Regions from separate parts of the Promicromonospora sp. CA-289599 genome, predicted to be linked through region 1. Evidence: predicted binding sites of a transcription regulator. Region 1 holds the regulator's gene; each other region holds the start of a gene.

Evidence for each region. The regulator HspR, encoded in region 1, represses chaperone genes until heat shock. The targets are predictions, from matches to a motif close to AAGTTGAGTCNNNNNGACTCAACTT.
Region 2: a site for HspR is predicted at 2,526-2,550, ahead of ACQEVI_RS16875 (Hsp20/alpha crystallin family protein). Genes of this name have one in related genera too.
Region 3: a site for HspR is predicted at 6,290-6,314, ahead of clpB (ATP-dependent chaperone ClpB). Genes of this name have one in related genera too.

What each region holds. Positions count from the first base shown of each region.
Region 1 covers NZ_JBNJNI010000001.1:2,288,285-2,297,662, reverse strand. Annotated here, with positions in the region: gene ACQEVI_RS10220 (hypothetical protein) at 1-229, opposite strand, end outside; gene dnaK (molecular chaperone DnaK) at 568-2,430, shown strand; gene grpE (nucleotide exchange factor GrpE) at 2,427-3,110, shown strand; gene ACQEVI_RS10205 (DnaJ C-terminal domain-containing protein) at 3,187-4,203, shown strand; gene ACQEVI_RS10200 (heat shock protein transcriptional repressor HspR) at 4,295-4,747, shown strand; gene ACQEVI_RS10195 (DUF1540 domain-containing protein) at 4,902-5,210, shown strand; gene ACQEVI_RS10190 (hypothetical protein) at 5,353-6,120, opposite strand; gene ACQEVI_RS10185 (sigma-70 family RNA polymerase sigma factor) at 6,368-9,378, shown strand, end outside.
Region 2 covers NZ_JBNJNI010000001.1:3,808,776-3,818,153, reverse strand. Annotated here, with positions in the region: gene ACQEVI_RS16885 (XdhC family protein) at 1-1,127, shown strand, start outside; gene ACQEVI_RS16880 (S66 family peptidase) at 1,298-2,299, shown strand; gene ACQEVI_RS16875 (Hsp20/alpha crystallin family protein) at 2,586-3,005, shown strand; gene ACQEVI_RS16870 (family 16 glycosylhydrolase) at 3,288-4,574, shown strand; gene ACQEVI_RS16865 (ROK family protein) at 4,668-5,561, opposite strand; gene ACQEVI_RS16860 (dipeptide ABC transporter ATP-binding protein) at 5,558-7,321, opposite strand; gene ACQEVI_RS16855 (ABC transporter permease) at 7,318-8,154, opposite strand; gene ACQEVI_RS16850 (ABC transporter permease) at 8,151-9,203, opposite strand; gene ACQEVI_RS16845 (peptide ABC transporter substrate-binding protein) at 9,205-9,378, opposite strand, start outside.
Region 3 covers NZ_JBNJNI010000001.1:2,869,570-2,878,947, forward strand. Annotated here, with positions in the region: gene ACQEVI_RS12730 (FadR/GntR family transcriptional regulator) at 1-349, opposite strand, end outside; gene ACQEVI_RS12735 (SLC13 family permease) at 453-1,775, shown strand; gene ACQEVI_RS12740 (CaiB/BaiF CoA transferase family protein) at 1,781-2,974, shown strand; gene ACQEVI_RS12745 (carboxyl transferase domain-containing protein) at 2,971-4,389, shown strand; gene ACQEVI_RS12750 (hypothetical protein) at 4,568-4,753, shown strand; gene ACQEVI_RS12755 (sulfite exporter TauE/SafE family protein) at 4,902-5,702, opposite strand; gene cpt (chloramphenicol phosphotransferase CPT) at 5,686-6,243, opposite strand; gene clpB (ATP-dependent chaperone ClpB) at 6,363-8,999, shown strand; gene ACQEVI_RS12770 (ArsR/SmtB family transcription factor) at 9,350-9,378, shown strand, end outside.

The DNA.
Region 1 (9,378 bases):
CCTTCTGCAGGGACTCGAGCGGCTCCTGCTCGTTGTGGTAGCTGATCTGCCGCAGCATCGAGCCGGACGATGCGAGCAGCGCGACGATCACGTCGCGCGCGTCCTCGCGGGTCTCGAGAGCCTCCTGCAGGAGGTCCTGGACGTGCGGTGACCTGAGACCGTCCTCCTCGGGATCGAGCAAGGCTGTCAGGAGCGCTATCGACAACGAGCTTCCGTGGATGCTTGCCATGGTGGTCTCCCCCCGTAGAGGCCCGGGGTCCCGGGCATCAGGCACCCGCGGGCAGGCCCGCGGGGTACGCGTCCGCTGCCCCCACCCCTGTGGCCTCGGTCGTGCACCCTTGTGTACCGCAGGTCAGGGCGTCGCGCCTGTTGACAGGGGCGAAACAGGGCCTACGACGGCGTGTCGCACCGCGTGGCCGTCACACGGACGCGTGCCACCGGGAACTTTTCGGCCCTGAACGAGGTTGAGCGAAGTGGACTCAACTTTACGGGTGCGGGCTTGCTTCCACGCGAGCTCCGGCTTAAGTTGAGTGCAGAAGACTCAATCTGTCGGAGGAAGGCAGTCACATGGCACGCTCAGTAGGTATCGACCTCGGCACCACGAACTCGGTGGTGACCGTCCTCGAGGGTGGAGAGCCCACCGTCATCGCCAACGCGGAGGGCTCGCGGACCACCCCGTCGGTGGTCGCGTTCTCCAAGACCGGCGAGGTGCTGGTCGGTGAGGTCGCCAAGCGTCAGGCGGTCACCAACGTCGACCGCACCATCTCGTCGGTCAAGCGCCACATGGGCACCGACTGGACGGTGAGCATCGACGACAAGAAGTACACGCCGCAGGAGATCTCGGCCCGCATCCTGGGCAAGCTCAAGCGCGACGCCGAGGAGTACCTCGGTGAGCCCGTCACGGAGGCCGTGATCACGGTCCCGGCGTACTTCAACGACGCCGAGCGCCAGGCCACGAAGGACGCGGGCCAGATCGCGGGTCTCGACGTCAAGCGCATCGTCAACGAGCCCACCGCGGCCGCCCTCGCGTACGGCCTGGACAAGGGCAAGGAGGACGAGCTCATCCTCGTCTTCGACCTCGGTGGCGGCACGTTCGACGTCTCCCTGCTCGAGGTGGGCAAGGACGAGGACGACTTCTCGACCATCCAGGTGCGCGCCACCTCCGGTGACAACCGCCTCGGTGGCGACGACTGGGACCAGCGCGTCGTGGAGTACCTCATCAAGCAGGTGAAGAACTCCTCGGGCGTCGACCTGTCGAAGGACAAGATCGCGCTGCAGCGGCTCCGCGAGGCCTCCGAGCAGGCCAAGAAGGAGCTCTCGTCCTCGACGAGCACCAACATCTCGATGCAGTACCTGTCGATGAGCGAGAACGGCCCCATCCACCTGGACGAGAAGCTCACGCGCGCTCAGTTCCAGCAGATGACGCAGGACCTCATCGACCGGACCAAGGCACCGTTCCACGCCGTGATCCGCGACGCGGGCATCTCCGTCTCGGACATCGACCACGTCGTGCTCGTGGGTGGCTCCACCCGCATGCCCGCCGTGACCGAGGTCATCAAGGAGCTGACCGGCGGCCGCGAGCCCAACAAGGGTGTCAACCCGGACGAGGTCGTCGCCGTCGGCGCCGCCCTGCAGGCCGGCGTCATCACCGGTGACCGCAAGGACGTCCTGCTGATCGACGTCACCCCGCTGTCCCTCGGCATCGAGACCAAGGGTGGCGTGATGACCAAGCTCATCGAGCGCAACACGGCCATCCCGACCAAGCGCAGCGAGGTCTTCTCCACCGCCGACGACAACCAGCCGTCCGTGGCGATCCAGGTGTTCCAGGGCGAGCGTGAGTTCACGCGCGACAACAAGCCGCTGGGTGTCTTCGAGCTCACCGGTATCGCGCCCGCACCGCGTGGCGTGCCGCAGATCGAGGTCACGTTCGACATCGACGCCAACGGCATCGTGCACGTGTCCGCCAAGGACCGCGGCACGGGCATGGAGCAGTCGATGAAGATCACCGGCGGTTCGGCCCTGCCCAAGGACGACATCGACCGCATGGTCAAGGACGCGGAGCTGCACGCCGAGGAGGACAAGAAGCGTCGCGAGGAGGCGGACACCCGCAACCAGGCCGAGGCCTTCGCGTACTCCATGGAGAAGCAGATCGCGGACAACCGTGACAAGCTCCCCGCAGAGGTCGTCACCGAGGTCGAGGCGGACATCGCCGCGGTCAAGTCCGCGCTCGAGGGCGAGGACGCCGAGGCCGTCAAGACCTCGTACGAGAAGCTCGGTGCGTCCTCGCAGAAGATCGGCGAGGCGCTGTACGCGTCCGAGCAGGCGGCACCGCAGAGCGCCGACGGCGCACCGCAGGCGAACGCCCAGTCCACCGCTGACGAGGACGTCGTCGACGCCGAGATCGTGGACGACGAGGAAGAGCGCAAGTGACCGAAGAGAACCCGCAGGGGACCCCCGAGCCCGAGGGCTCGGAGGAGCACCCCTTCCACTTCACGGACAAGCGCAAGGTGAACAACTCCGGCGAGCAGAGCCGTCCGGCCGAACCGTTGGACGACCCTGCCCCGGACGGCGAGACCGCCCCGGTGGAGGAGTCCACCCCGGTGGTCGAGCCTGCCGAGACCGACGCCGACCCGCTGGAAGGACTCGACTTCGAGCCGTCCGGTGAGGCGGCTGAGGCCTCCGAGGTCCTCAAGGCGAAGGCCGAGGCCGCGGAGAACCTGGACGCGCTGCAGCGCGAGCGGGCCAGCTTCACGAACTACCGCAACCGGGCGCTGCGCGACCAGGAGGCCGCGCGGAACCGGGGTGTGCAGGACGTGCTGGCCGCGCTGCTGCCCGTGCTCGACGACGTCGAGCGCGCGAAGCAGCACGGCGAGCTGAGCGGAACCATGGCGGCGATCGCCGAGAAGCTCGACCAGAGCCTGCAGAAGTTCGGTGTCGAGCGGTTCGGCAAGGTGGGGGAGGAGTTTGACCCCAACCTGCACGAGGCGCTCATGCACTCGACCGACGCTGACGCGACGGCCTCCACGGTGAACCTCGTGGTGGAGCCCGGGTACAAGATCGGCGAGAAGGTGGTCCGGGCGGCACGCGTGGGCGTCGTCGGACCGGAGTGACTTCTCGGTGGTCGGGCTTGCCGGGACCAAGGTCTCGGCAAGCCCGACCACCGATATCGAAGCGGAAGGAGGTGCCATGACCGGTCAGGACTGGATGGAGAAGGACTTCTACGCCGTGCTCGGCGTACCCAAGGACGCCGATGACGCGGCCATCAAGAAGGCCTACCGCAAGCTGGCGCGCCAGCACCACCCCGACCAGAACCAGGGCAACGCGGCCGCGGAGAACAAGTTCAAGGAGATCGGCGAGGCCTACGCGGTCCTGTCCGACCCGGAGCAGCGCCGGCAGTACGACGCGGTGCGTGCGATGGCCGGTGGTGCTCGCTTCTCTGCCGGTCCCGGTGGCGCCGGGACGGGCGGCTTCGAGGACATCATGGGCGCCATGTTCGGCGGTGGGCAGGGTGCCGCCGGCCGCGGCGGACCGCGGGTCCGCTATTCGCAGGGCGGTGGTGCCGCCCCGGGCTTCGAGGACATCCTCGGTTCGATGTTCGGCGCCGGGGGCCGGTCTGCCTACGGTTCGGCCGGCCCGACTGGCTTCGGCGCGCCGACAAAGGGGGCCGACGTCGTCGCGCAGGTCACGCTGCCGTTCCGTGCGGCAGTGGAGGGCACGACCGCCGAGCTCGAGGTCAACGGCCGCACCATCACCGCCCGGATTCCGGCGGGGATCAACGACGGCAAGAAGATCCGGCTGCGTGGCAAGGGCAAGCCGGGCGTCGCGGGTGGCCCCGCGGGTGACCTGGTGGTGACGGTGCACGTGGCTCCCCATCCCGTGTGGACGCTGGACGGGCTCGACCTGCGCATGACCGTGCCCGTCACGTTCGCCGAGGCCGCACTTGGGACCACGCTGGAGGTACCGACCCTCGACGGCTCGACCGTGCGGCTGAAGGTGCCCGCGGGGACCCCGTCGGGACGGTCGCTGCGCGTCAAGGGGCGCGGCGTGCACACGGCGACCGCGAACGGCGACCTGCTCGTCAGCGTCCAGGTTGTCGTGCCGCAGAAGCTCAGCAAGAAGGCCAAGCAGGCGATCGAGACGTTCGCCGCGGAGAGCGACGGCGAGGACGTGCGCGCCGGACTGGCCGAGCGGGCGGTGGAATGATCTCGGGCGCGGTGGGGCACGGACCCCACCGCGCCGCCGTCGGTTGACCTGCCCGCACGCAGTTCCGAGCGAACGAGACAAGGAGGGGCACATGGTTGACGACGACGCACCCGTGCTCACCGTCTCCAAGGCAGCGGAGCTGGCGGGTATGCATCCCCAGACGCTGCGCCAGTACGACCGGCTCGGCCTGGTGGTACCCCGGCGCACCCGTGGCCGTGGCCGCCGCTACTCGCGCCGGGACGTCGCGCGTCTTCTGCAGGTACAGCGGCTCGCGCAGGTCGAGGGCATCAACCTGGCCGGGATCAAGCGGATCCTCGCCCTCGAGGCGCACGTCTCGGTCCTGGAGGAACGCCTCGGTGACCTGCTGATGCGGGTCCAGGAGGAGGGCCGCGTGTTCGCTGCGGGTCCGGCCGCCGGCGACGTCGTCGTCGTGCAGCGTGGCCAGCGGGTCCGGAGCGCGGCGATGCGCGTCGACCTCGAGCATCGCGGCGTCGGTGGTGGAGCAGTGGTGCTCTGGCGGCCGTCACCTCGGCGCGAGGACTGAGCGCCCCCGGCCGCCGACCAATTTCGGTAACGCAATTCTTTCGATAATGCGTCGGAAAGATAGGTAAGGCATTCCTTGCTCTACGCGTTCTGCATTTCCGGAATATGATCGAGCCATTCCGGATGTTCAAGTGCGGACCAACGAGGAGTGAGTCATGAGCACGCTGATGGAAATGCCTGAGGTCGCCGAGTGCTCGATCGACGGCTGCGGTTACAACCACGACCACGGCTGCCACGCCGGCGCCGTCACCATCGCGGGTCACGAGGGTGACGCCTCCTGTGCGACGTTCATCCCGCTGAGCACCAAGGGCGGTCTCGACAAGGTGATCGCGCACGTCGGTGCGTGCCAGCGCGGCGAGTGCGTGCACAACGAGCACCTGGAGTGCGGCGCCGCCTCGATCCGCGTGGGTGCCGGGCCCGAGCAGCCGGGGCATGCCGACTGCCTCACCTTCCAGGAGCGCTGACCGGCTCTGCAAGAACGCGACGGAGCCAGAACAGACGGAGCCAGGACAACGCAAGAGCGCCCGCTCGACGGTGAGCGGGCGCTCTGTTCTTCGTTCGGGTCTTCGTCCGAGGCGCGCGGTTCGACGTCCGCGGTCCGGCGGCTCAGCGAGCCAGGTGGTCCAGCAGCAGCAGCGCGTCGTCGTGCGTCCCCGGCAGGCGCTCCACCCACACCCGGGTCGGCCTGCGCACCTCGGTGGTGAGGCCGAGCACCTCCGCGTTGCGCTCCACCACGCGGCGCAGCGACTGACCGAGCTCCGCGGTGGCGGGGCCACGCTCGCACAGCACCACGAAGGTGCCGTCGCCGACGGCGGCCATCGGATGTCCCTCGCCGAAGACCTGGTGCAGGGTGCGGCCGATCGCCGCCGATCGCGCGAGCCGCTGCCAGGTGTCGAGGCTGTCGAGGCCGACGTCGAGCACCAGCAGGCAGTGGGTGGTTCCGGCGGTGGAGCCGGCGCGTTGCGCGATGCCGTAGGTCTCGCGCAGGCGCTCGCCCAGGTACTCGCCGGTCGGCAGACCTGTTGACGGGTCGTGCGTGGCTATCTGGTAGGGGACCCGCTCGCGCTCTCCTACCCAGCCGATCGCCGCGGCGCGCAGCGCACCGACGTCGGTGGGGCGGCCGAACGCGGCGTACAGACAGGCGACGTCGTCCAGCGCTTCGGTGATCCCGGCGCCGACGGACGCCCGCGCGGCACCAAGACGCTCCGCGGGTGCTATCACTCCGCGGCCCTCGGCCAAAGCCTCTGCCAGCGCTTCGGCGGCTGGATGCTCCCAGTCGTTCGGTCGGATCCAGACCGACGCCAGACTCGTAGCGCGCCACCGCTCGCGCAGGTCATGCACACGCACCCGCGCCTCCTGCTGTGACTCACTCATGATGAAGGGACCCTCACGGGGATACATCATGACGCACCTTCGGCGGTGGTGTACCGCACTTCACCCGAACATGACGTCAGAGATGTTTTTTCCACCCCTAAAACGCCGACGGGGCTCTATAGTCATGGGCAGGACACAGCCGAGAGTCTGGGTAGACGTGAAGCAAGCCGAGAGCAGCACGGGGGGAACCCCGAGTGACGCGGAACTGATCCTGCAGGTCAGGTCAGGTGACCGTGAAGCATTTGGCGTGCTCTACGAGCGCCACGCAGGGGCCGCGCGAGCGCTCGCGCGGCAGTACGTCTCGCCCGCTGACGCCGACGATGTCGTCGCAGACGCGTTCAGCAAGCTTTTCGAGATGCTTCGTCGCGGCGCAGGCCCCGACGCAGGGTTCCGCCCCTACCTGTACACGGTGGTCCGCCACCGGTCGTTCGACGTGTCCCGCGGCGCCGCACGGATGCGCCCCAGCACCGACGACGAGATCGAGTCGGTGGTCGGCCGGGTCGCCTCCGACGAGGACCCCGCGCTCGCCGGCTTCGAGCGCAGCGTGGTCTCCAAGGCCTACTTCGACCTCCCCGAGCGCTGGCGCGAGGTGCTCTGGTACGTCCTGGTCGACGACCTGAAGCCCGCGCAGGTGGCGCCGGTGCTGGGGCTCAGCCCCAACGGCGTCTCCGCGCTGCTCTACCGGGCCAAGGAAGCGCTGCGGGCCGGCTACCTGCAGCAGCACCTGACGCATGCCCCCTCGGACATGTGCCGCTCCGTGAACCCGCTGCTCGGCGGGTACGTGCGGGACAGCCTGTCCAAGCGGGAGACCACGAAGATCGCCGACCACCTGGAGACCTGCGGCACCTGCAGCGCCCTGGTGCTCGAGCTGCACGACGTCGCGCACGGCATGAAGACGGTCATCGCCCCGCTGGTGCTCGGTGCGGGCGGGCTGGCTCTCGTCGGCGCCGGTGCACCGATCGGTGGCATCTTCGTCGCGGCCAAGGCGGGCGCAGGTGCGGCCGTCGGAAGCGCGCCGGCGGCGACAGCGACTGTCGGTGTGGCCTCGACCGGCACGTTCTCGGGTGCGGTGTCGTCCGCGGTCTCCGCCACCGCCGGTGCGTTCGCCGCCGCGACGGGCGGCAGCGTGGCGGCCGGCGCGATCGCCGTCGCCACCGTCAGCATGGTCGCGGCGCTGCAGATCGCGGGACCCAGCGACCCCGAGCCGGTGGCCAACGACAGCGTCATCAGCACCGCGGACGGCCGTGGGCTGCCCGGCACCGAGGAGATCAACGGCAAGCCGGTGTCGCCGTCCGACACCGACATCGAGCCGGACCCGAGCACGCAAGCAGTTCTCCGCGTCGACTACACCGACGCCTCGAGCCCGCTGGCTCCGCGCGAGCACCAGATCCTGGGGTTCACCATCACGAACGCGGGCGAGGTCGCCGCGACAGGTACGCAGCTGGAGCTCACGCTTCCCCCCGGCCTGACCATGACGCCGCACGAAGGACCGTTCGGCACGGGTGTGGGCGGACGGCTGGTCCAGGACACCGCGGAGCCGACCGAAGGCCCCGACGACACCGGGACCCAGACGCCCGAAGCTGACTCGGGCGAGAGCAGCGCCGCCGGCACGGGGTCCGATCCCGAGAGCGTGCCCGACGGCGAGACGCAGGCCGAGCCGAGTGCGTCGCCCAGCGCGCCTGCCACGGTGGGACCGCTTCCGAACGACGGCCCGATCGCCTGTAACCCGACCGAGCAGGCGAACGTGCTGCTCTGCACGCTCGGTGAGGTCGCACCGGCACAGGCGCACCGCGTCGAGGTGCCCGTCCGGGCCAACGCCGGTGGCGACTACCCGATCGGCGCCGAGGTCTGGGCCGACGGTCTCGACCACGTGACCATCGATCTCGCGGACCGTGCGGTCGCGTCGTTCGGCCCGGAGCTGTCCGCGTCGACCGACAACGTCTCGCTGGGCAGCCCAGGGACCGCCGCGCTGCCGATCCGCCTCAACAGCACCGGCGACCGCACGGTGCCCGCGGACTGGGGCGTCGTGGTGTCACTGCCCGGTGGCGTCAGGCCCGCCGAGACGCAGCCCGAGCTGTCCTGCACGGCGATGGAGTCGTCGAGGGCCTGGTTCTGCGCCCCGCGCGCGGGCACCGACGGGGCAACCGCCGTCGAGCCCGGTGACGCCCGCGCCGTCGCGCTGAACGTCACGTCCGTGGTCGATGCTTCGTCGGCGGAGGCCACGGAGCTCGGCGTCGCGAACATCCGTCCGGTCGTCACCGGGGGCTCCGCGTACTCCACCACCGCGACGGTGACCGTGACGTCCGCCTGGGCGAAGGCCGCCGACGGTGTGGGCACGGTCGCGGCCTCCTGCCTCGCCGAGGGTGGAACCGGTACCGCCGACGCCGTGGTGACCGGCGCGTACACCAACACGACTCAGCGCACGGTGCGGGTAGCCCTCCAGGCGGCCGGTACCAGTGCTTCCACGGGCAAGAGTCTCGCACCCGGGGAGTCCATCGAGCTGACGGTGCACGACGGACTGCGGCTCCCGGCGGGCCAGGCGGTCTTCGTCCTGGCTACCGACGTGGACGGCCAGACCTACAAGACGCCTGTGCCGGCGGGCGACCACCAGGCAGTGGACTGCTACAAGCCGTCCTGGTCGACCGAGGTGAGCGCGCGGACGATGAACACGGGCGGCACCGTGACGGTCGAGGGCAAGGTGACCAACACCTCGGACGAGACCATGAGGGTCGACATGGTGGTCACGGTCGACGGCACTGCCATGAAGTCGGTGTCCCTCCCCGTGACGCCAGGCGGAACTCAGACACTTACCGTCGACACCGGTAGCGCGATGGTGCCCGAGGGTGAGGCGGTCTTCCGCCTCGCACGGGAGGGCAAGGACGAGGACGGCGACGTGCCTGCCCGGGCTGTCGTGTCCGAGGACAACCCGACCGCGCACTACGGCGCCGCGACCATCGCCCCGGCGCTGGGCGACAGGCCCGTGATCGCAGGAGCCTGCGAGTTCGACGCCGAGCAGGACCGCTCGGTGCAGAAGTTCGCCTTCACCGCCGACAACACCAGGTCGACGCTGCCCGTGCGGTTCCACGTGGGTGACGTGACCAGGACCGTGGAGGCCGGACAGACCCAGGTGATCGAGTACCCGGTCGCCTGGGGCACCGAGACCTCCGAGATCACGGCCGGGGGCAAGGTGCTGGACACGACGAACGTCTCGTTCGAGTCGTGCGCCGAGCTCAAGTGGCCCGGCGAGGCCGTGACGGT
Region 2 (9,378 bases), 1.5 Mb from region 1:
GCTCGGTGTCCGGGGGCTGCGTCGAGGGCGCGGTGTACGACCTGTGCCTGGAGGTCGCCGAGACCAGCCGCCCCGTCCTGGCGCGGTACGGCGTCTCCGACGAGTCCGCCTTCGAGGTGGGCCTGACCTGCGGCGGAACCATCGAGGTGTTCGTCGCCCCGCTCTCGCGCACGACCTGGCCGGACTTCGAGCCCTTCGCCCGGCAGGTCCTGGGCACCGGCCCGGCGCTGCCCGACGGCGGCGCGCGCACGTCGGGCGTCTGCCTCGCCACGGTCATCGCAGCGGAGGCGGGCGCGGGCACCAGCGCTGACCCGGACGCCGTCGCCGCCCCGCTGGGCCGGCGCCTCACGATCACGGCCGACGGTCAGGTCGGGGACGGAGCCGCTCCGATGCGCGCACCCAGTGATTCGGCCCGGACTTCGCCCTTCTACGGGCCCAATCCCTGGGCTGCGGCGGGCCGCCCAGCCGTGGATCCGCTCCTGGCTGCGGTCGCCTCCGACGCCGTCGGACAGATCGCCGCCGGCGCCTCCGACGTGCGGGAGTACGGGCCACGCGGCGAGCGCACCGGGACCGGGACGCGCGTGTTCCTGCAGGTCTTCGCCCCGCGCCCGCGTCTGCTGGTGTTCGGCGCCATCGACTTCGCCGCGGCGATGGCGCGCGCCGGACGCCTGCTCGGTTATCGGGTGACGGTGTGCGACGCGCGCCCGATCTTCGCGACGTCGGCGCGCTTCCCGGAGGCCGACGACGTCGTCGTCGACTGGCCGCACCGGTACCTCGCCGCCGAGATCGAGGCAGGACGGGTCACCGAGCATGACGCCGTGTGCGTGCTGACGCACGACCCGAAGTTCGACGTGCCGCTGCTGCGCACCGCCCTCACTGACCTGCCGGCCGGGACGTATGTGGGCGCGATGGGCTCGCGCCGGGCGCACGCGGAACGGGAGTCCCGGCTGATCGAGGACGGCGTCCCGCCCGAGGCCCTCGCGCGGCTGCGCAGCCCGATCGGCCTGGACCTCGGCGCGCGCACCCCGGACGAGACCGCCGTGTCGATAGCGGCCGAGATGATCGCCGCCCGCTCGGGCGCCTCGGCCCGGCCGCTGCGAGAGACGGACGGCCCGATCCACGGCTGAGGTCCAGGGTCCGACCTGCGCTGAACCGGGGGCAGCCCGCACGGACCGCAAGACGACCCCTACACGACGCACGCGACACGCCGACGATCGCGTGCACTGTGTTGGAGTCGCTTCCCCCGCCTGCCGATATGCAGGGGCCGACGACCGAAGCCCGGCTCTACGCTGCGAGCATGGCCGCACCAACTCAGACCATCGTCCCGCCCAAGCTCCGTTCCGGCGACACCCTCCGGGTCGTCGCACCCGCCAGGTCGCGGGCGATGATCATGGAGCACGACAACACCCGGTGGATCGACGAGCGGTTCGCCGCCATGGGCCTCACCCTCACGTTCGGCGAGCACGTCGACGAGGACGACCAGTTCCGCAGCGGCACCATCGAGCACCGCGTGGCGGACCTGCACGCCGTGTTCGCCGACCCGGACGTCGCCGGGATCCTCACCGTGATCGGCGGCTTCAACAGCAACGAGCTGCTCCCCCACCTCGACTTCGACCTGATCGCCGCCAACCCGAAGGTGTTCTGCGGGTACTCGGACATCACCGCGCTGCAGAACGCGATCCTCGCCCGCACCGGCCTGGTCACGTACTCGGGGCCGCACTGGTCGAGCTGGGGCATGCGCGACCACTTCGAGCCCACCGGGGACTGGTTCCGCGCCGCCGTCATGAGCGACGCCCCGATCGCCGTCGAACCCGCCAAGGCCTGGACCGACGACATGTGGTTCGCCGACCAGGACGCCCGCACCCTCGTGGCGAACGAGGGCTGGTGGGCACTGCGCCCCGGGCAGGCCTCGGGCCGGATCATCGGTGGCAACCTCGGCACGCTCAACCTGCTGCAGGGCACGCCGTACATGCCGTCGCTCGACGGCGCGCTCCTCTTCCTCGAGGACGACTTCGAGTCGGACGCCGCCCACGTCGCGCGCTGCCTCACCTCCCTGCTCCAGCTGCCCGACGCCGAGGGCGTGGCCGGGCTGGTCGTCGGCCGGTTCCAGGCCAGCTCGGGCGTGACGCGCGAGGCGCTCGACGAGATCGTCGCCCGCCAGCCGGCCCTGCGCGGCAAGCCGGTGCTGGCCGGCATGGACTTCGGGCACACGAGCCCGCTGCTCACGTTCCCGGTCGGCGGGACGGCGGAGCTCGCCGTCGCCGAGGACGCAACAAGCGTGACGATCACGCGCCACTGACTCCGCGTGTCAGACGCCGAGATCACCAGAGCGACTTGAGTGTCTGACGTCCGCGGGGGCGACGCCGAGCGCACCGTAAGTCAGACTTCGCGATAGTTATTCTGAGTTAGCGCCCGTAAGTCAGAACAACGCGCCGGAGATGTGGCGCTAGGCGCCCTTTTGCGCTCCGCATCCTGTTCATTCCGGCCTCAGCGCGGAACTCGTCGTCCGCCGTCGGCGAACCCGGAAATTGAGTCGGGTCGACTCAGGTTGAGCCTGATATCAATCCCATCCGGAGGAGAACACCATGACCACCGTTCTGACTCGTTCGCCGTTCACCCAGACGTGGCTCCGCGACCCGTGGAGCCCGCAGTCCGCCGTCGACCAGGGCCCCGTGCCCGCGGCCGACGTCTACCGCGAGGGTGAAGACCTCGTCGCCCGCCTCGACCTGCCGGGCGTCGACCCGGCCACCGACATCACCGTCGAGGTCGAGGGTCGCAAGCTCGTCGTCCGCGGCGAGCGCAAGGACCAGCGCTCGGAGGAGTCCGAGGGCCGCCGCATCTCGGAGGTCCGCTTCGGTTCCTTCCGCCGCACGGTCACGCTGCCGAAGACCGTTGACGGCGACGCCGTCAGCGCGTCCTACGACGCGGGCGTGCTGACGGTCACCGTCCCCGGCGTCTTCGCCGGCACGACGCCGCAGCGCATCGAGGTCAAGACCGCCGCCTGATCACCTCAGCGGCCTCACGACGGCGCCCGACCGCACCAGCGGCCGGGCGCCGCCCGCGTTCCCGGCCCTGTGCGGGCAGCCGTGGGAGGGCGTGGGGAAAACCCGTATGTGCCTTTCTGCCCGTTGTGCGGTGCCGCCAGGCGCCGCTACTTTTCGTGAGCACTGTTTCGTCATCACCCACGCATCGCCCGTGACACACCGGAGTGCACGCGCGACTGCCGATGCTGTGCCCGTCGCCCGGTTCCGTGCGGCGGGAGAGACATGTTCTCGAAGGAGCGTTCGATGCGTAGCACGAGGCACCGCACCACCCGCACCGCCCTGACGGCGGTGGCAGCCCTGACCCTTGTCCTGTCGGCCTCGCTCGTCACGTCCGCGGCGGCGGCACCCAAGGTGTCCGACGGCCGGGCCGCACCTGCGTCGGGCACCGCTGCCGCGCAGGACGCCGCAGCGCAGGCCGCCGCCCTGACCTGGTCCGACGAGTTCAACGGTGCCGCGGGCAGCGCGCCCAACGGCGCCAACTGGAACTTCGAGACCGGCGCAGGCGGCTGGGGCAACAACGAGCTGCAGAACTACACCAACTCCCGGAACAACTCGGCCCTGGACGGCAACGGCAACCTGGTGATCACCGCCCGCCAGGAGGGCGGCGGCTACACCTCCGCCCGGCTCACGACCAAGGGCAAGGTGCAGCCGCAGTACGGCCGCCTGGAGGCGCGGATCAAGATCCCGCGCGGCCAGGGCATCTGGCCCGCGTTCTGGATGCTCGGCGGCCAGTTCCCGGGCACGCCGTGGCCGAACTCCGGCGAGATCGACATCATGGAGAACATCGGCCGCGAGCCCAACCGGGTGCACGGCACGCTGCACGGCCCGGGCTACTCGGGCGGCAACCCCATCACCGGCTCGTACCAGCACCCGCAGAACTGGTCCTTCGCCGACGACTTCCACACCTTCGCGATCGACTGGAGCCCCAACTCGATCACCTGGCTCGTGGACGGCAACGCGTACCAGACGTTCACGCCGGCGAACACCGGCAGCAGCCCGTGGGTCTTCAACCAGCCGTCCTTCTTCATCCTGAACGTCGCGGTCGGCGGCAACTGGCCCGGCTACCCCGACGGGAGCACGCAGTTCCCGCAGCAGATGGTCGTCGACTACGTCCGCGTCTACGACTCCCAGGGCGGCGGAGGCGGCGGCACCGGCACGGTCCGGGCGAGCAACGGCATCTGCCTCGACGTCGCGGGGGCCGCCACGGCGAACGGCACGCCCATCCAGCTCGCGAACTGCAACGGCAACACCGCCCAGCAGTGGACGGTCGGCACGGACGGCACCGTCCGCGCGCTCGGCAAGTGCCTCGACGTGTCAGGCGGCGGCACCGCGGCGGGCACCGCCGTCCAGCTCTGGGACTGCAACGGCACCGGGGCCCAGCAGTGGGCCTCGACCAGCGGCACGCTGGCGCTGCGCAACCCGCAGTCGGGCCGCTGCCTGCAGCCCGTCGGCCGGGCGCAGACCGACGGCACCCGCACCGAGATAGCCAACTGCGACGGGAGCACGGTCCAGCGCTGGACGCTTCCGTAGCCGCAGCCAGTCCCAAGAACGACCCCTCCATCGTGCACGCGACACGCCGATGATCGCGTGCACGATGTAGGGGTCGTTCCCGGGACTGGTCGGTCAGCGAGCGAGGGCCGCCGCGCCCACGACCGTCGCGTCACCCCCGAGCACCGCACGGCGCACCTCGATCGGATGCCCCGACACGGGCGGTTCCTCGCGCAGCCGGGCCAGGAGCGCGGGTTCCAGCAGGTCCCACGCGCGGGCGAGGCCACCGCCCACCACGACGTGTCCGACGTCGAGCAGCGCCGCGAGCATCAGCACCGCGGAGCCGACGGCGTGCCCGGCGTCGGCGAGCACCCGGACCGCCGTCGGGTCTCCTGCGCGCGCCCGGTCCTCGATCTCCGCGGCCCCGACGTCCGCACCGTCGCCGAGCTCCGCGTACCTGCGGGCCACCGACCGGCCGGAGGCCAGCGTCTCCAGGTGCCCCCGTTGACCGCACGTGCAGCGCGCGTCGCCGAACCCGGGCATGTGCCCGATCTCGCCCGCCGCCCCCGCGCCGCGGTACAGCGCGCCGTCCAGCCACAACGCTCCCCCGACACCCGTCCCGAGCGCGATACCCGCCGCGGAGCGGACGCCCCGGACGGCACCCCACGTCGCCTCGCCCACGAGGAACGAGTCGACGTCGTTCGCGGCGACGACCCGTAGCCCCGTCCGCCTCACGATCCCGTCCCTCAGGTTGGTGCCCACCCACCCGGTGAACGAGTCGCTGGCCGCGAGCACCTCCCCCGTCCCAGGGTCGACGACGCCCGCCGCGCCGACCCCGACAGCCGCCACCAGTACCCCTGCCGAGGCGACGGCGCGCGCGACCAGGTCCGCGGCGACGTCGAGCATCGCCTCCCCGCCCGACGGCGTCGGCGCGGTCGCCGAGGCGAGCACCGCACCACCGGGCGCGACGACGGCGGCGCGGATCTTGGTGCCGCCGATGTCGACCCCCGCAGTCGGATCGCCGCTCATCGGGCGGCGCCCGGGGCGAGCCGCTGCCTGGCCTCGCGCCGTTCACGCTGGGCGACGGGATCGGGCGTCGGCACGGAGGCCAGCAGCTCCGCCGTGTACAGCTCCCGCGGGGCGCTGAACACGTCCGCCGTCCTGCCGCTCTCGACGAGGCGGCCCGCCCGCAGCACCGCCACCCGGTCGGTCAGCTCGTGCACGACGCCGAGGTCGTGGCTGATGAACAGGCAGCCGAAGCCCAGCTCCGCGTGCAGGTCCTTGAGCACCTGCAGCACCTCTGCCTGCACCGAGACGTCGAGCGCGCTGGTGGGCTCGTCGGCGACCAGGAGGCGCGGCCGGAGCGCCAGGGCGCGCGCCAGCCCGATGCGCTGCCGCTGCCCGCCGGAGAACTCGTGCGGGTAGCGGCGCTCCGCCCCTACGGGCAGGCGTACGGCGTCCAGCAGCTCGCGGACCCGCGCCCGCCGCTCGGCTCCCGACAGCCGCCGCCCGTCGCGGCCGTGGATCGCCAGCGGCTCCGCGATCGACTCGCCCACGAGCTTGCGCGGGTCGAGCGACGCGCCCGGGTCCTGGAACACGACGCCGACGTCGGCCAGGAGACGCCGTCGGGCCCGGCCCCGTGCCCTGGCGACCGAGGCGCCGAGCAGCAGCACCTCACCCTCCGACGGCGTCAGCAGGCCCAGGCAAGCCCGGCCCGCCGTGGACTTGCCCGATCCGGACTCACCGACCAGGCCCAGCATCTCGCCCGCGCGCACGGTGAGGTCGAGGCCCCCCACCGCGCGCACGTGCCGGCCCTGGACGCGATAGTCCAGGCTCACGCCACGCAGCTCGAGCACCACCTCTCCGGATGACCGCGAAGCAGAGGGTGTGTCCGATTCTCCCTGGTCTCGCCGGGGAGACTCGGACACACCCTCTGCTTCGCGGTCGTCCAGCGAGGCCGGCGGGACCGCCGGGACCGCGTCGAGCAGCGTGCGCGTGTACTCGTGCTCCGGCGCGAGCAGCACCTGCTCCACGGGCCCGTGCTCCACGATCCGGCCGTCCCTCATCACGGCCACGTCGGAGGCGATGTCGGCCACCACCCCCATGTTGTGCGTGACCAGCAGCAGCGCGGTGCCCCGCTCGGCGACCAGCTCGCGCAGCAGGTCCAGGATCTCGGCCTGCACGGTCACGTCGAGCGCCGTCGTCGGCTCGTCCGCCACGATCAGGCGCGGCTCGCAGGCCAGCGCGATCGCGATGACCACCCGCTGCCGCTGCCCGCCGGACAGCTCGTGCGGGTACTGCCGCGCCCGCCGCTCCGGCTCGGGGATACCGACCGCCCGGAGCAGCCCGACCGCCCGTTCGCGAGCGACGGCCCGCGGGACCCGCTCGTGGTTCAGCACGGCCTCGGCCACCTGGTCGCCCAGCGTCATGGTCGGGTTGAGCGCCGTCATCGGCTCCTGGAAGACCATGGACGCCACGCGGCCGCGGAGGTCCACCAGCCCGTTCTCGGGCGTGGCGACGACGTCGCGCGGCCCACCGCCGTCGAACAGCTCCACCGAACCCGTGACCCGAGCCGTCGAGGGCAGCAGGCCCAGCACCGAGAGTGACGTGACGCTCTTGCCGGAGCCCGACTCCCCCACCAGGGCGACCACCCGGCCGCGCCCCACCTCAAGGTCGACGCCGCGGACGGCGGGCACGTCTCCGGACCCGGTACCGAACGTGACGTTCAGGTCCCGGATGCGCAGGACGACGTCGTCCCCCTGCTGAGCCTGGGCGGGCAGCGCGCTCATGTGGTCCTCCCCTTCACGTCGACGACGTCCCGCAGCCCGTCGCCCACGAAGTTCAGGGCGCACACGACGATCACTATCGCGAGGCCCGGCGGCAGGATGAGCCACCAGGCGCCCTGGTAGATGTAGTTGATGCCGTCGTTGAGCATCGCGCCCCAGTCGGTGGTGGGCGGCTGGATGCCCATCCCGAGGAAGCTGATGTAGGCGACGAGCAGGATGGCGTCGGCGACCTGGAACGTCGCGTTCACGACCACCGTGCCGACAGTGTTCGGGATGACGTGCGAGATGACGGTGCGGCCGTGCGACGCACCCATGGCGCGCGCCGCGACCACGTAGTCGCGGGTCCGGACGGACAGCGCCTCCGCCCGGATCAGCCGGGCCGGGACCAGCCACGACACCATGCCCAGCACGACGATCATCATCCCGACCGTCGGCCGCACGATCGTGGAGAGCACCAGCAGCAGGAAGATCGCGGGGATGGCGATCCCGGCGTCGACCACGCGCATCATGACGGCGTCCACCGGGCCGCCCACGTACCCGGCGATCGCGCCCCACAGGGTGCCGACCACCGTGGCGAGCACGCCCGCGGCCACGCCGACCAGCAGCGATACCCGGCCGGCGACCATGAGCCGGCCCAGGTTGTCGTAGCCGAGCGCGTCGGTGCCCAGCGGATGCCCGTCGACGCCGGGCGGCAGGTTCGCGGCCGCGAGGTCGGTCGCGACCTGCTCCGTCGGATACACCCACGGCCCGAGCACGGCGAACAGCACCAGCACGGCGAGCGCCACCGCGCCGACCACGGCCAGCCGGTTCGTCGTGAAACGTCGCAGAGCGGTCATCGTGCGGCCCCCCGGGTGCGTGGGTCCAGGAGCGCCTGGACGACGTCGGCCACCAGCGAACCGACGACCGTGGCGACCGAGATGACGAGCACGCAGCCGAGCAGCACCGGGAAGTCGCTGCTCTGCGCGGCGCTCCAGAACAGCAGGCCCATGCCCGGGTAGTTGAAGAGCTGTTCGACGACGAGCGCGCCGCCGAACATGACGGGCAGGTAGTAGCCGAGCATCGCGACGACGGGCGTCAGCGAGTTGCGCAGCACGTGCCGGAGCACCACCGCCCGGTAGGCGGTGCCCTTGGCCCGGGCGGTGCGCACGTAGTCCTCGCCGAGGTTGTCCAGTGTCGAGGACCGCATGTAGCGGCTGAACGTGGCGACTATCGGCACGGCTCCCGTGAGCACCGGCAGCACGAGGCCGGCGGGCTGGGACAGCACCTCCAGGACCCCGTTGCCCTGTGGTGCGGCCGCCGGGAACAGCCCGGCGGTCTGGCTGAGCAGCAGGATCAGGAGCATCCCGAGAAAGAACGTGGGGGTCGAGTAGGCGACGATCGCGAGCGTCGAGAGCCAGTAGTCGACGGCGCGGTTGCGCCGCACCGCCTGGTAGACGCCGACCGGCACCGCGACGAGCACCGCGGCGACGAGCGACAGCCCGGTCAGCAGCAGCGTCTTGGGCAGACGCAGGGCTATCGCGTCCGAGACTGACTGGTTGAGCAGGTACGAGTCGCCGAGGTCTCCGGTCAGGGAGCGCCCGAGGAACGACAGGTACTGCATGACGACGGGCTGGTCCAGGCCGTTCGCGGCCTCGAACGCCGCTATCTGCTCCGCGCTGGCCTGCTGGCCGAGGACACCTCTGGCCGGGCCGCCGGGCAGCGCGTGCAGCAGCGCGAACACGATCACGCTGACGACGAGGACCACGACGAGCGCCTGGAGCACCCGCCTGATCAGGAAGCGGCCGAAGCCGCCGCGCTGTGCCCTGGCGGGCACGGGCGCGGCGACCCCGGGTGGGACGGTCCGGCTCTGCGCGGACCCGCCCTCTGTCGCTGGAGCGTCTGTCATGTCAGTCGGCCCAGCTCCAACGCTGCGGGTGGAAGCTCGCCAGCGGGTCCTGGGTGGTGCCCTCGAGGCCGTTCTTGATCACCGACACCTGGTAGACCGGGTTCGGCAGCCACATGACCGGCAGGTTCTCGGCGCCGTACCTCGAGTACTCCTGCATCACCGACGGGTCGGTGCT
Region 3 (9,378 bases), 580 kb from region 1:
CGATCTTGGTCTCCAGCGCGTCCCGGATGTCGATGATCTCGGGCATCCGGTCGGCGTGCGCGCGGATGGCCTCGACGATGCGGCTCTCGGTGTGCTTGCCCGTCAGCACCGTCCCGTCTCCGTGCCGCACCACGACGACGCCGACCACCTCCATCGCGACCAGTGCCTGGCTGAGGGTCGCGCGGCTCACGCCGAGACGTGCGGCGAGCTCCCGCTCGGGCGGCAGCCGGTCCCCGGCCTGCAGGCCGTTCTGTCGGATCCAGGCGGTGATCTGCTCCGCGACCTGCTCGTAGAGGCGGGTGCGGGCCAGCGGTGTCGGCAGTTCGGCGGAAGCCTTGGGGGTCACCAGCCGAGAATACTTGACAGAAGATGCATTGGACTATTGGCTAGGCCACTGATCCATCGTGCCTCGTCGGTCAAAGGTGTCCGCCGCGATGGGAAGAGGAGTTGTCATGGGTCCTGAGTGGATCGCGATCATCGCGCTCGTCGCGTTGTTCGTCGCCGGGACGGTGCTGCCGATCAACATGGGGGCGCTGGCCTACGTCGCGGCCTGGTTCGTCGGCGTCTTCGCGCTGAACATGGAGGAGAAAGAGGTTCTCGGCGGTATCAGCGCCGACCTCGTGCTCACCCTGATCGGCGTCACGTACCTGTTCTCCATCGCCAAGAACAACGGCACCGTCGACCTCATCGTCTCCAAAGCCGTCCAGGCGGTCGGGGGTCGGGTGGCGCTGATCCCGTGGGTCATGTTCGCCGTGACCGCACTGCTCACCGCGATGGGTGCGGCCAGTCCCGCGGCCTGCGCCATCATCGGCCCGGTGGCCCTCGGCTTCGCCCGCCGCTACAAGATCAACCCGCTGATGATGGGCATGTTCGTGGTGCACGGCGCCCAGGGCGGCGGGTTCTCGCCGATCAGCATCTACGGCACCATCACCAACTCGGTGATGACCGACGTCGGCTACGAGGGCACCGAGATCGCCGTCTTCGTCGCGTCGCTCGCCATCAACACGGCGATGGCCGTGATCCTGTTCCTCGCACTCGGCGGCCGCCAGCTCATGCGCGAGCGGGTCGACCCCGCCGAGGCCGCCGGCCACATCGCCGACGACCTGCACACCGGCGGGAAGTCCGTGACCGTCAGCGGTCAGGGCGCCGGCGTCTCGACCACGACCCAGGCGTTGGGCGTGCGCCGTGACCACGTGCTGACTCTCGTCGCGTTCGCCGCGGTGGCCACGACCGCCCTCGCGTTCGACCAGAACATCGGCTTCGTCTCCATCACCGCCGCGGTGATCCTTGCGATGCTCTCCCCGCAGCAGCACAAGGACGCCGTCAAGCAGATCGCCTGGCCCACCGTGCTGCTGGTGGCGGGCGTGAGCACCTACGCGACGATCCTCAACGAGGCCGGGTCGCCCGAGTACATCGGCACCTGGGCCGCGGGCCTCGGCATCGCCGCGATCGGGGCGCTCGTCCTCTGCTATGTCGGCGGCATCGTCTCGGCCTTCGCGTCGTCGACGGCGCTCCTGCCGGTCATCATCCCGATCGCCGTGCCCCTCATCGCGGCCGGCGGCGTGAGCCCGTGGGCCATGGCCGCGGCCCTTGCGGTCTCCTCGACCATCGTCGATGTCAGCCCCTTCTCCACGAACGGAGCCCTGATGCTCGCCAACCGTCCGGACACGATCTCGGAGCAGGCGTACTACAAGCAGATCCTCAACTACGCCATCATCGTCACCCTCGCGGGGCCGCTGCTCGTCTGGGCCATCCTCGTGCTGCCGGGCTGGTGAGCACCATGACCGGACCGCTGGACGACGTCGTCGTCGTCGACCTCTCCCGGGCCCTCGCCGGGCCGCACGCCACGATGATGCTGGGTGACCTGGGTGCCCGCGTCGTCAAGGTGGAGGTGCCCGAGCGCGGCGACGACACGCGCGCCTGGGGTCCGCCGTTCGTCGGGGAGGAGGGCGCGCGCGAGTCGACGTACTTCCTGTCCGCGAACCGCAACAAGGAGTCGATAGCGCTCGACCTCAAGGCCTCCGATGGCCGGGCCACGCTCCTCGCGCTCGTCGACCGGGCGGACGTGCTCGTGGAGAACTTCCGGCCGGGGGTGCTCGACCGGCTCGGGGTCGGCGTCGGCATGCTGCTCGAGCGCAACCCACGCCTGGTGGTGCTCTCGATCACCGGGTTCGGCCATGACGGTCCGGAGGGCGGTCGCGCCGGGTACGACCAGATAGCCCAGGGCGAGGCCGGCCTGATGTCGCTGACGGGTTCCGGCCCGGACGACCCGCAGCGTGTCGGCGTCCCGATCGGCGACCTGCTCGCCGGGATCTACGGAGCGTACGGCGTGCTCGCGGCGCTGCACGAGCGGCACACCACCGGCGTCGGACAGGTGGTCCGGACGTCCCTGCTCGCGGCGGTCACGGGCGTGCACGCGTTCCAGGGCACGCGGTGGACCGTCGCCGGGGAGGTGGGGCACGCGCAGGGCAACCACCACCCTTCCATAGCGCCGTACGGCCTGTTCCGCTGCCGTGACGGCGCTGTCCAGATCGCGGTCGGGTCCGAGGTCCTGTGGCAGAAGTTCTGCCTGGCCTTCGGGCTCGACGCCTCCGCTGAGGGCATGCGGAGCAACCCCGATCGGGTCGCCCGCCGCGCCGAGGTGGTCGAGCTGGTCGAGGCAGCGTTCGCCGACCTGGACGCAGACGCGCTGCTGATCAGGCTCGCCGACGCGGGCATCCCGGCGGGCCGGGTGCGTACCCTCGACGAGGTGTACGCATGGGAGCAGACGGCGAGCCAGGGCCTGCTCGTCGACGTGGAGCACACGAGCCTCGGCACGGTGACGCTGCCCGGCCCGCCGCTGCGGTTCTTCGACCCCGACGGTGCCGAGGTGACCCGGCGTGACCACCAGGCGCCGCCGGTGCTCGACGAGCACGCCGCCGGGATCCGGGCCTGGCTCGACACGCCCGGGCCTGGGTCCGAGGCGGGCCGGTGACCCGCCGGTGGACGGCGCGAGAGCTGCTCGACCTGGTCCTCGACCCGGGCAGCTTCGAGTCCTGGGACGAGGCGGTCGACACGTCCGGGCACTCGGCGGAGTACCGCGCCGTCCTGGCAGCGGCCGCCGAGAAGGCGGGTACCGACGAGTCGGTGCTCACCGGTCGCGGCCAGGTCCGGGGGCGACCGGTGGTCGTGGTGGTCAACGAGTTCCGGTTCCTCGGCGGCTCCATCGGCCGGGCCGCGGCCCAGCGGATCACCGCCGCGATCCGGCGCGCGACGGCGGAACGGTTGCCCCTCCTGGCGACGACGGCGTCGGGCGGCACTCGGATGCAGGAGGGCACCCCCGCGTTCCTCCGGATGGTCGAGATCTCGCGCGCCGTCATGGACCACCGCGACGCCGGCCTGCCCTACCTCGTGTACCTGCGGCACCCCACGACCGGCGGCGTCTACGCCTCGTGGGGCTCGCTCGCGCACCTCACCGTCGCCGAGCCCGGGGCGCTCATCGGTTTCCTCGGGCCGCGCGTGGTCGAGGCCCTGACGGGCAGGGCCCTGCCCGACGGCGTCCAGTCCGCCGAGAACCTTGCCGCCAAGGGCGTGCTCGACGGCGTCGTGGCGCCCGAGAACCTGCCGGCGCTCGTCGAGCGGACGCTCGCGGTGCTGGTGGACCCGCCGTCGGCGCCGTCCCTGCCGCGCCGGTCCGGCGAGCCCGCCGTGGATGCATCTGCATGGGACTCCGTGCTCCGGACCCGGGCCGAGGGCCGCGTGGGAGTGCGGGACCTGCTGCGCTACGGGGCCTCGGGCACCGTACGGCTCTCCGGTACGGAGGAGGGCGAACGCGACGAGTCGATGCTGGTGGCGCTGACCCGGCTCGACGGCCGGCCGTGCCTCGTCGTCGGGCAGGACCGGACCCGGCAGACCGAGAGCACCCCGATGGGCCCTGCCGCGCTGCGCGTGGCGCGGCGCGCGATGGGGCTGGCCGAGGAGCTGCGGCTGCCGCTGGTCGCGGTGATCGACACCCCGGGCGCCGAGCTCTCGCAGGCCGCCGAGGAGGGCGCGCTCGCCGGCGAGATCGCGCGCTGCATGGCGGCTCTCACCCGGATGACGGTCCCGACGCTGTCGGTCATCCTCGGTCAGGGTTGCGGCGGCGGTGCGCTCGCGCTGCTGCCCGCGCAGGTGGTGATCGCCGCCGAGCATGCCTGGCTGTCGCCGCTGCCACCCGAGGGGGCGAGCGTCATCGTGCACGGGGACACCGCGCACGCGGCGCAGCTGGCCGAGGCCCAGCACATCCGTGCCGTCGACCTGCTCGCCGAGGGCGCGGTGCAGCGCGTGGTCCCGGAGCACGGCGGCGACACCGTGCGGGACGTGGCGGTCGCGGTCGCGGCGGAGTGCGCGGCGGTGCTGCGGGAGCTGTGAACTGCTGCTGGTGGCGGCGGTGGATCAGAGCAGCTCCCCGCCGGCCGCGGGCCTCGCCGCCGGCTGCAGACATGGACGCGGACGCCGATGTCGACTGCAGACTTGGTTGCGGATGGAGGCCCACAAACCGCAACCAAGTCTGCAGTCGTCGACCGGGCGTGAGCAAAGTCTGCAGTCGGTGTACCGCCTGCTCGGCTGGGGGCTCATCCCCCTCGGAGCGCTCGCCGGAGGCCTCGTGGGCCACGAGGTGGGGATCTGGACGGGCTATCTGATCGCCGGTGCGCTCAGGGCGGCCGCGTTGGTGGTCAGCTTGCCGATCCTGATTCGGGTCCACTGCCAGGGGCCGCCGTCCGCTGCGGATTGATCGGATGTCCGGGCCCCGGCGTCGGCACCTTGCTGGGTCTGTGCGCTGAAGTCGGCAGTTCGCATCGAGGTCGGTCCAGCGCTGGACCGACCTCGATGCGAACTACCGACCTGGGAAACGATCGTCAGCGAATTGCCGACCTCGCTGCTCAGTGCCGCTGCTTCTCCAGGGCCTTGCGGATCTGCTGGACCAGCGCGAACACGAGCAGCGCCGCGAACGCGATCGAGGCGACGTCGTCGGGCATGACCACCGACAGGCTCGCTCCGCCGAACGAGAAGCCCGACGCCACGAGGCCGATGAGCGCGGCCATCTTCAGGTGGACCAGCCGGTTGCGGACGTTGACCCAGGTGCCGGAGATTGCGGTCGGGATCATCGCGACCAGTGACGTGCCCTTGGCCAGCGCGGGTGCGAAGTCGAACAGCGCGGACAGGCCGGGGACGGCGAGCTGACCGCCGCCGATGCCGAGCAGGCCGGACGCGACGCCCATGACGAGGCCGAGCCCGATCATCCCCGCGCCGTCGAGCACGCTGGGCAGTCCCTCGGCGGTGTCGACGGACGGCGGCTCCCCGAACGCATCCATCACCGATCGCACGATCCCCGCGACCAGCACCCCGACGAAGAGCCAGCGCAGCAGGGTCTCCGGGACGCGGGCGAGCAGCCGCGCCCCGACGACGGCGCCGATCACCGCTCCGACGACGAGCAGTCCGGCGGCGATCAGGTCGACGGCGTCGTGGGTCAGGTACGGGATGGACCCGACGATCGCCGCCGGCAGGATCGCCGCGAGCGAGTATGCGCTGGCCCGGCGCTGCGTGAGGCCGCCGAGTGACGTCAGGAGCGGCACCATGACGATGCCGCCACCCAGACCAAAAAGCCCGGAGAAGGTGCCGCCGACGACCCCGACGAGGACGGCGCGGGGAGGTGTCAGGGACTCGTCAGTCTGCTCGTTCACCCAGCGATGATCTCAGGTGTGCCGCGATGGTCCGTGTGCAGTCCATCGACCCGGTGTGCGTCGTGTCGACCTCGAGGTCGTAGGTGACCCCCTCGTGGACGATGTCTGCCTGCTTGGCGGCCATGCCCGCGACGCGGTCGCCGCGGGTGGCCTCGCGTGCCTCCGCGACCGCCGCGTCGCAGCGCACGCCGACCCACAGCGTCGGGACGTCGCCCAGGGCGTCGAGCCAGCGCCGCTGGGACGCGGCGCCCCCGAGGAACACGTCGTCGACCACGACGTGCGCGCCGGCGCGTGCCATGGCGACCAGTCCGGCGATCCAGGCGTCCTGCAGCGCCATGAACTCGTGCCCGACGTCGACGCCGCCGTCGTCCGCGAAACCGATCCCGTCGCCGCCGGCGGTCAGACGGGCGGGCATCGCGTCGACGAGGGTGTCGATGCTGAGGGACAGCCAGGCGTCGGGCAGGACGGCCTGCAGGTTGTGTGCGAGGGCAGACTTCCCGGAACTGGAACCGCCGTTGAGGACGATCACCTGGGTGTTCATGTCGCCACGGTACGAGTGTGGGTGGCGCACGCTACAGTGAATTCCAGGGTTGAGCGGAGTAGACTCAACTTTGAACGCGGCCTTGCCGCGCAGACTTCAGCACCATCCTGGGAGGCCTCATGGACACCAAGTTCACGACCATGTCGCAGCAGGCGATCGGCGACGCGATCCAGTCGGCGTCGGCCGCCGGCAACCCGCAGCTCGAGCCGGTCCACCTGCTGGCGTCGCTGCTCCAGCAGGAGCGTGGCGTCGCCGTCGGCCTGCTCGATGCGGTCGGGGCCAGTGCACAGGCCATCGGCCAGCGCGTGCGCGCGGCTCTGGTCGCGCTGCCCCAGGCCAGCGGAGCGAGCACGGCCCAGCCGAGCGCGAGCCGGGCCATGGCTACGGTCCTCGACCTGGCGTCCAAGGAAGCGCAGGGGCTGGGTGACGAGTACGTCTCCACCGAGCACCTGCTCATCGCCGTCGCGGCCGGGCAGTCGCCCGCCGCCCAGATCCTGACCGACGCCGGAGCAACCGCCGACGCCCTGCGCGCCGCGCTGCCCGCCGTCCGTGGGGCCGGCCGGGTCACGAGCCCCAACCCGGAGGGCACCTACAAGGCGCTCGAGCAGTACGGCACGGACCTGACGCAGCGCGCCCGCGACGGCAAGCTCGACCCGGTGATCGGCCGCGACTCGGAGATCCGCCGGGTGATCCAGGTGCTGAGCCGGCGCACCAAGAACAACCCGGTGCTCATCGGCGAGCCCGGTGTCGGCAAGACCGCGGTCGTCGAAGGGCTGGCGCAGCGGGTCGTGGCGGGTGACGTACCCGAGTCCCTCAAGGGCAAGCGCCTCGTGGCGCTGGACCTGGTCTCGATGGTGGCCGGGGCGAAGTACCGCGGTGAGTTCGAGGAGCGCCTCAAGGCTGTCCTGGAGGAGATCACGGCGTCGGACGGCGAAGTGATCACCTTCATCGACGAGCTGCACACCGTGGTCGGCGCGGGCGCCGGGGGCGAGGGCGCCATGGACGCGGGCAACATGCTCAAGCCGATGCTCGCACGAGGTGAGCTGCGCATGGTGGGCGCCACCACGCTCGACGAGTACCGCGAGCACATCGAGAAGGACCCGGCTCTGGAGCGCCGGTTCCAGCAGGTCTTCGTGGGTGAGCCCTCCGTGGAGGACACCGTGGCGATCCTGCGCGGGCTCAAGGAGCGTTACGAGGCGCACCACAAGGTGACGATCGCGGACTCCGCCCTCGTGGCCGCCGCATCGCTCTCCGACCGTTACATCTCCGGGCGGCAGCTGCCCGACAAGGCGATCGACCTGGTCGACGAGGCCGCGTCGCGGCTGCGCATGGAGCTCGACTCCTCCCCGGTGGAGGTCGACGAGCTCCAGCGCGCGGTCACGCGCCTCGAGATGGAGGAGGTGGTGCTGTCCGAGTCCGAGGACGCGGCCTCCAAGGAGCGCCTGCAGCGTCTCCGCGCCGACCTGGCGGACCGTCGTGAGGCCCTCGCGGCGCTCACCGCGCGCTGGGAGTCCGAGAAGGCCGGGCACAACCGTGTCGGTGACCTGCGTGCTCGCCTCGACGAGCTGCGCACCGACGCCGAGCGCAAGCTCCGCGAGGGTGACCTGGAGGGCGCCGCGCGCATCCAGTACGGCGAGATCCCCGTGGTCGAGAGAGAGCTCGTCGCGGCGGAGGAGGCGGAGGCGAGCCGGGTCTCGACAGGCTCGACCAGCGGTGGCCCGGGGGTCGCGCCCGCCGAGGCCCCGATGATCGCCGACAAGGTGGGCGCCGACGAGATCGCCGAGGTGGTCGCCGCGTGGACCGGCATCCCCGCCGGGCGGTTGCTGCAGGGCGAGTCCGAGAAGCTCCTGCACATGGAGGACGTCCTCGGGCAGCGCCTCATCGGCCAGAGGACCGCCGTGGCCGCGGTGTCCGACGCGGTGCGGCGGACCAGGGCGGGTGTCTCCGACCCCGACCGGCCGACCGGCTCCTTCTTGTTCCTCGGCCCCACGGGTGTCGGCAAGACCGAGCTCGCCAAGGCATTGGCAGACTTCCTGTTCGACGACGAGCGCGCGATGGTGCGTATCGACATGTCCGAGTACGGCGAGAAGCACTCGGTCGCACGGCTCGTCGGTGCGCCTCCGGGCTATGTCGGGTACGAGGAGGGCGGTCAGCTCACCGAGGCTGTCCGGCGACGGCCCTACTCCGTGGTGCTGCTGGACGAGGTGGAGAAGGCCCACCCCGAGGTCTTCGACGTCCTGCTCCAGGTGCTCGACGATGGCCGGCTCACCGACGGCCAGGGTCGTACCGTCGACTTCCGCAACACGATCCTGGTGCTGACCTCGAACCTCGGCTCGCAGTTCCTCGTGGAACCGATGCTGTCGGACGAGGAGCGGCGCGAGTCCGTGATGACCGCCGTGCGCGCCTCGTTCAAGCCGGAGTTCCTCAACCGCCTGGACGACGTGGTGGTCTTCGACGCGCTGACGCTGGCCGAGCTCGGCAGCATCGTGGAGCTGCAGGTAGGGGCCTTCGCGAAGCGGCTGGAGGATCGTCGGATCACGCTCGACGTGACCGAGGCGGCGCGCGAGTGGCTCGCGCTGGAGGGGTTCGACCCGGCGTACGGCGCGCGGCCGTTGCGCCGCCTCGTGCAGCGTGAGATCGGCGACCGCTTGGCACGGCTGCTGCTCGCGGGCGAGGTGTCCGACGGCGACACCGTGGTCGTGGACCGCGCGGACGGCGAGGGTCTGGCTCTCGACCGCAGGGTGCTGACCGTGTGACGAAGGCGCTGTCCGCCTGACGAGGACCAAGGGACCGTGTACGTCGATCGGCGTACATCGGACTACGACCAATTATCGATGTGCGGGCGGGACCTGCCTGCCATCCTTGTGCCAGTAGGAACGGCCGCGCGAGCTGTACGGACGGGCGGTGGGTGAGCGAGGCCTGCACAGCACCATGTGTCGGTGTTGTGAAGGTGAGCGCTGGCTCGCCCAGAACTTGAATGCTGGGACATCTCTCTGTGTGCGGGGTGAAACTGCGCGCGGAGTGCCGCGTGCGGTCCCGCACGGTCAGGGCGCGCGGGGGCGAGTCGACGGGGCCACGGGAGAAGGCAGACGGTCAAGGAGGTCTGGTGCTGCGGTTCCACTTCACTTCGGATGA